Regions from separate parts of the Mesorhizobium sp. B3-1-7 genome, predicted to be linked through region 1. Evidence: predicted binding sites of a transcription regulator. Region 1 holds the regulator's gene; the other holds the start of a gene.

Region 1 (3,411 bases):
CGCAATAAATAATGACACAGGCTGCGGCTTCTGCCACTATCCCTAGCATGTCACCGACAGGCCATGGCATCATCATCACAAGGCCGCGATGACTGGGAGGACGTGCGAGACGATGTCGGTCGGAATCCGTCACGACGATTTGCGCCGGCGCAACCGCGCCATGGTGATTTCGGCCGTGCGCCGCGCCGGCCAGCCCTCGCGCACGGAGATTGCTGCCACCACCGGGCTCAGCCACTCGACCATTTCGGCGATCTCCGCCGATCTGATCCAGGAAGGCATTCTCACCGAAAGCAAGGCCAGCGAGCCGACGGCGTTGAAACGCGGCCGGCCGCAGATCGGTCTGGCGCTGAACCCCGAAGCCGCCGCGGTGCTGACCGTGGTGCTGTCGCTGAACTTCCTGTCGGTCGCCGTGATCGATTATGCCGGCCAGGTGGTTGCCGAGGAGCAGCAGCGCCTCGACACGCTCGTCATGCCCCGCGACGAGCTGATCGGCGAATGCATGGCGATCGTGCGGCGCCGGCTGCGGGATCCCGACCTCGACGTGGGCAGCGTCGCCCGCATCGCCATGGGCATTCAGGGCATCACCGATTCCCATTCACGCGCCATGCTGTGGTCGCCGATCACGCCGCTGACCGACATCCCTTTCGCCGACCTCCTCGAAAGGGAATTCGGTATTCCCGCCACCATGGAGAACGACTGCAACATGATGGCGGTGGCGCTGCAATGGCGCGATCCCGAGCGCTATCGCGACGACTTCATCGCCATCCTGCTCTCGCACGGTATCGGCATGGGCCTGGTGCTGAAGGGCGCGCTGTTCAGCGGCACGCATTCCTCCGGCGGCGAGTTCGGCCATATGATCCATCGTCCGGGCGGCGCGCTTTGCCGCTGCGGCCGCCGCGGCTGCGTCGAGGCCTATGCCGGCAATTACGCGATCTGGCGCAGCGCCATGGGAATAAGCGAGGATGCCACGCCGACCGACGTCGGCGACGCCGATATGCGCGCGCTGGCCGCAAAAGCCCGGCAGGAGGACGGACCCGAGCGGGAGGCTTATCGCCGGGCCGGCGAAGCACTCGGTTTCGGCCTCGGCAGCCTGTTCGCCCTTATCGACCCGGCGCCTGTCGCCATGGTCGGCGTAAGCGCGGCCGCCTTCGACCTGATCGAGCCGGCGCTGCGAGAGGCGATCGCCCAGACCGCCGGCGGCCAGCACTCGGAATCGATCTCCTTCGACACCGAGCCGAACGAACTGCCGCTTATCCGCGAAGGCTGCGCCATGCGCGCGCTGACCTTCGTCGATCAGGAGATTTTCGCGCCGGGGGTGCAGGCCAGAGCGGGGGCCGGGAAGAACGTGGCCTAAGCGAACATGGCGCTGAAGCCGCGAATCGCACCAACGTTGGAGATTGGCCGAAGCCACCGCGACTTCGTCATTCCAGGGCGGAGCAGGGAGCGAAGCGACGCGCGCAGACCCTGGAATCCATGCCGTTACCTCGATCGTAGGGTGCAGCGGTGCAGAGTTCTGCGCCATAGCGGCGCGTGGAAGTCACGGCATGGATCCTCGGGTCTGCGCTGCGTCGCTACGCTCCTTGCTCCGCCCGTGGATGACGAAGCACAAACGTCTCGGCTACCCACCAACGTGGTTGTTGGAAGCGCCTGACCCGTCAGGGCCCTCGGGACCTAATCCTCCCTGATCGCGTACCCCGCCCCGCGGATGGTGCGGATGACGTCTGGCATCCGGCCGTTGTTGACCGCCTTGCGCAGGCGCCCGACATGGACGTCCACGGTGCGCTCGTCGATATAGATCGTCTCGCCCCAGACATTGTCGAGCAGCTGGCTGCGCGAGAACACGCGGCCGGGATGACGCATCATGAATTCGAGCAGGCGGAACTCGGTCGGGCCGAGCCTGATCTCGCTCTTCTTGCGGTAGACCCGGTGCGATTCGCGGTCGAGCACGATGTCGCCGACCTTGAGCACGCTGGACAGCACCTCCGGCTTGGCGCGGCGCAGCAGCGCCTTGACGCGCGCCATGAACTCCGGCGTCGAGAATGGCTTGACCAGATAGTCGTCGGCGCCGGTCGAGAGGCCGCGCACGCGGTCGCTTTCCTCGCCGCGCGCCGTCAGCATGATGATCGGCAGCCGCTCGGTCTCGGGCCGCATCCTGAGACGCCGGCAGAGCTCGATGCCGGAAACCGCCGGCACCATCCAGTCGAGCACGAGCAGGTCGGGAACGTTTTCCTGAAGGCGGATTTCGGCCTCGTCGCCGCGGGTCACCACTTCGACCTGGTAACCCTCGGATTCGAGATTGTAGCGGAGCAGCACCCCCAGCGGCTCCTCGTCCTCCACCACCATGATGCGTGGCGCGATCATTGGGGTAACCTTTTCGTCAGGCCGCCGGCGCCGACATTGCGGTCTCGTCCTGCTTCGGACGATTGGCGGGCAATTGCGTGCCGGTCAGCACATAATAGGCGTTCTCGGCGATGTTGGTCACATGGTCGCCGATGCGCTCGAGGTTCTTGGCGCAGAACAGAAGATGCGTGCAAGCGGTGATGTTGCGCGGGTCTTCCATCATGTAGGTCAACAGCTCGCGGAAGACGGACGTGTATTTGACGTCGATGCGCTCGTCGTCGTTGCGAAGCTTGGCCAGCACCGTGGCATCGCCCACCATATATTCCTGGATCACGGCCTGCACCTGGATCAGCACCAGCTGCGCCATCGAATCGATCGAATGCGTGAGGTCGCGCGGCGCGGCGCTGACGCCGACCGAGCCGACACGCTTGGCGATGTTCTTGGCGAGATCGCCGATGCGTTCGAGGTCGCCCGCCATGCGGATCGAGCCGACCACGTTGCGCAGGTCGTCCGCCATCGGCTGCCGCTTGGCGATCAGCGTGATGGCGCGGTCGTCGAGCTCGCGCTGACGAGCGTCCATGATGGCGTCGTCGGAGACGACGCGCTGCGCCAGCGCATTGTCGGTCTCGAGCAGCGCCCTCGTCGCACCGCCGACCATGGAGCTGGCGAGATCGCCCATGTCGTTGATGAGCCGGCTGATCTGCCTGAGATCCTCGTCGAAGGAGGCGACGGTATGTTCGGCCATGATGATGTCCTCGTATGAACTCAGCCGAAGCGGCCGGTTATGTAGTCCTGCGTGCGCTTCTCGCGAGGCGAGGTGAAGATCTTCTCGGTCCGGTCGAACTCCACCAGCTCGCCCAGATACATGAACGCCGTCTGCCGCGACACACGCGCCGCCTGCTGCATGTTGTGGGTGACGATGACGATCGTGTAGTCGGCCTGCAACTCGTCGATCAGTTCCTCGATCTTGGCGGTCGACAGCGGATCGAGCGCCGAGGCCGGCTCGTCGAGCAGGATGACCTCGGGCTTCACCGCCACGGTGCGGGCGATGCACAGGCGCTGCTGCTGGCC
Region 2 (3,411 bases), on a different contig from region 1:
GCCATCGGCCGGATAGACCGCGTAGAGCGGCTCGTCGCCCATTTGCTTCAGCCTGTCGTTGGTCTCTTTCAGCGTCGCCTCGTAATTCCACATCGCGTCATAGAGCGTGCCCTTGCGCGCGGAATCGACATAGAGGTCGGCCAGCCAGCCTGAAGACCCGGAAGAGCGCTCGACACCCTGCAACAGGGCGCCGACCGTGTCGTGCACGGAGAGGTTGTCGAGGTCGCCGGGCTGGATCACCTCCTTGCCGCCGAGCGCGCTGGAGAGCATCGCCAGATAGGCGCTGGCGCCGGAGTTGGACTGCGTGGCCGAGGTCATCAGGAATTTGAGCTTGCCGTCCTTCACCGCGGCAAGGATGTCTTTCATGTAGACTTGCCTGCCGATCCAGCCGAGTTCGGCGGCCTTGGATTTGCGCACGCCGAGGATGACCGGCATCTGCGCGATCGAGGTGAGGTTGCGTACCTTGCGGCCGGTATCGAACAGGTCGACCCAGACGCTCGACGCCGGCCAGACCGCGTCCTGATCGAGCCCGCTGGCCTTCTGCAGGCCGAGACCGATATCGAGCGAGCCTTGGTAGGAGATGGTGCAGGTCGCGCCCTGCTTGGCGCAGAACTCCTGCACGATCGGCTCCAGCACCGTGTTCTCCGAACCGGAGACGATCGAGAATTTGACGTTGCCCGAATTGCAGGCCGCCAGCAGCAGCGCGGCCGCCGACGCCAGAACGGACGAAAGCTTCATTGGCATCGAGGCCCCGTCAGCCCTGGGTGAGCGCTTTCTTGAGGTCGGCGGTCATCTGGTCCATCTCCTTTTCGGCGTCGGCCCGCTTTTGCCGGCCTTGCTCCTGGACCTTGAGCACACCTTGCACCGTGTCGATCAGGTCGCGGTTGGCCTGCGCCAGCGTCTCGACATCGACGATGCCGCGCTGCGCCTGCTCCTCGATGGAGATGGCCTGATCCTTCATCATCTTCGATGTCTGGCGGATCATCTCGTTGGTGGCGTCCGTCACCGTCTTTTGCAGCTCCAGCGCCGACTTCTGGTTGGTCAACCCAAGCAGGATGACCATCTTCTGTTTCCAAGCTGGCACGGTCAGCACCGAGGTGGCCTGCAGGTTCTCGATCAGCGTCTCGTCGCCCGACTGCACAATGCGGATCTGCGGCAATTGCTGGATGCCGAGCTGGCGCGCCTGCACCAGATAGAAGATGCGCTTTTCCAGCCGGTCGAGCGCCTGCACGGCGTCCTGGTAGGTTTGCGCCTCCAGGGAGCCGGCGGTGTCGGCGCTCTTCGCCTCCGCCGCGGCCTTCAGCTTCGGCAGTTCGTCGGCGCGGTAGTTGTCGACGAATTTCTTGCCGGCCTGCACATAGGCGTCGAGATTGAGGATGGAGTCCTTGGTCTGCTCGTGCAGGTCGTCGAGCACGGCGATGTCGCGCCTGAGCGTGTCCTTATGACGGTCGAGCTCAAGGCCGATACGGTCGATCTGACCGGCGACGTCCTCGTACTTTTCCTTGAAGCGCTCGAGCCGTGCCTTGAACGAGGAGAACAAATTGCTCAAGAACCCTTCGTCCTTCAGCGAAGCCGGATCGAGGTTCCTGGCCTTCATGATGATGTCGGTAAGCAATGTGCCGGTGTCGCCGAGATCGCGGTTGCGGATCTGCGACAGAATCTTGTCGGCATAGTCGCTGACCGCTTGCTGGGCGCGGTCGCCGAAGACCGAAATCGCCGCTCGGTCGCGAATATCGATGCCGCCTTCGATCCTGGCGACCTCGCCCGGGCTGGCGGCAATGGCGGGCAACTTCGAAGTGTCGTCGAGCAGAGTGATGCTGTTCTCGTCGGCCATTGAGACCTCCCCCTCGGTGAACAGTATCTCGATAGACAGTGTGTGACAGACATATGACAATGGCCGGGCGTGGCGCTTGGGCCGTGAAATAGATTACATTTCCGCGCCTATGCGGAGGGACCCCTCGCTTCTGCAGCCGGCGCCGCCAGCCATTGCCGCACGATCGCGGCGTCCGCATCGCCGAATTCATGGCCCGAGGCGACGATGCGCGCGTCGACCTCGACGCGGCGCTCGCTGAACAGCGTGACCAGGGCAGGAGCGAACAAACCGTAGGTCTGGTCGGCGGCGCCGGCGACGATCAGCACCCGTGTGCCGCTAAGATCTGACGTTGGAGGATTGTCGAGCACCGGCATCGCCCTCAACAGCGCCGCCTGCTTGACCAGGCCGGGATGGAGCAGCATCAGGCTGGAGACGACATTGGCGCCGTTCGAATAGCCAAGGAAGGTCGCGCGTTGCAGGTCGAGCCCATGCTCCCTCGCGGCTTCCGTCGCGAACTTGGCATAGGCGGCCGTCTCGGCACGGATGGAGGTTTGCTCGAAACTGGTCGGCGTGATTCGCTCGAACCAGCGAAATCCGTCCTCCTGCCGAATGCGGCCGCGCGCCGCGACGATCACTGAACGCGGCGCGATCTGCATCGCCAGCGGCAGCATCGTCGTCTCGTCCACGCCTGACCCGTGCAGCACGAAGAGGCAGTCGCCGCTGGCGTTTGCCGGCGTCAACAGACGGTAGGGAAATGTCAGATTCTCGCGCAGGATGCTGTTTTCGTCGCTATATTCGAACACGCTCACATCCATTTGATTCCATGAGAGATTCGTTGATTTGCCGGCTTCAAAACGGAATATTTTCGCGCTCCGCGAAAGTTGATTGAACCAGGCGCAATTCAGGCCGTTTTTCCGCCGATACACTCCCCTGGGAGGAATCGAAGCGGTGCGCCCCGGGGGTCGCATTGCTGGCTATGAACAACCAGCTTTGAGGCCTTTTGTCGATGACCACCCCTGTTTCCAACGATCGCGACAAGCGTATCGTCGAGCGCGATACGCGGATCGACGTGCTGCGCGCACTCGCGCTGCTCACCATTTTCGTCGACCATGTGCCTGGCACGGTCTTCGAAAATTGGACCTATAAGAATTTCGGGTTTTCCGATGCGGCGGAGGCCTTCGTGCTGATTTCCGGCATCTCGGTGGCGCTGGCCTATGGCACGAAGTTCAAGCCGGGCGGCCGATTGCTCGCGACCTTGAAGATGTGGCGGCGCGCTGGCGTGCTCTACATCTCCCACATCGTCATCACGATGGTGGTGATCGCGCTGTTTTGCGCCGCCGCGCTGTTCGCGCACCGGCCGGAAATCCTGATGATGATCAACATCGAACCCTTGATGCGCAACACGCCGCAGGTGCTGCTCGGCATCGTCACGCTCGGCCACCAACTCGGCTATAACAACATCCTGCCCGTCTATGCGGCGCTGCTTCTGGCGGCGCCTGCTTTCGTGCTGTTCGTCAGCTATCGGCCCGTGCCGGCGCTGATCGCGTCCGGCCTGCTGTGGCTCGTCGCCGGCATCTGGCAGATCGCGCCGCCGAACT

The links. The regulator PhoB, encoded in region 1, activates phosphate uptake and scavenging genes when phosphate is short. The targets are predictions, from matches to a motif close to TGTCATNNANCTGTCAT.
Region 2: FJ417_RS24780 (toxic anion resistance protein) is a predicted target of PhoB. The motif match lies at 1,877-1,893, and genes of this name have one in related genera.

What each region holds. Positions count from the first base shown of each region.
Region 1 covers NZ_VFTL01000021.1:32,243-35,653, reverse strand. Annotated here, with positions in the region: gene FJ417_RS18275 (ROK family protein) at 113-1,354, shown strand; gene phoB (phosphate regulon transcriptional regulator PhoB) at 1,672-2,361, opposite strand; gene phoU (phosphate signaling complex protein PhoU) at 2,378-3,085, opposite strand; gene pstB (phosphate ABC transporter ATP-binding protein PstB) at 3,106-3,411, opposite strand, start outside.
Region 2 covers NZ_VFTL01000033.1:37,860-41,270, forward strand. Annotated here, with positions in the region: gene FJ417_RS24775 (substrate-binding domain-containing protein) at 1-744, opposite strand, end outside; gene FJ417_RS24780 (toxic anion resistance protein) at 755-1,834, opposite strand; gene FJ417_RS24785 (alpha/beta hydrolase) at 1,942-2,616, opposite strand; gene opgC (OpgC domain-containing protein) at 2,820-3,411, shown strand, end outside.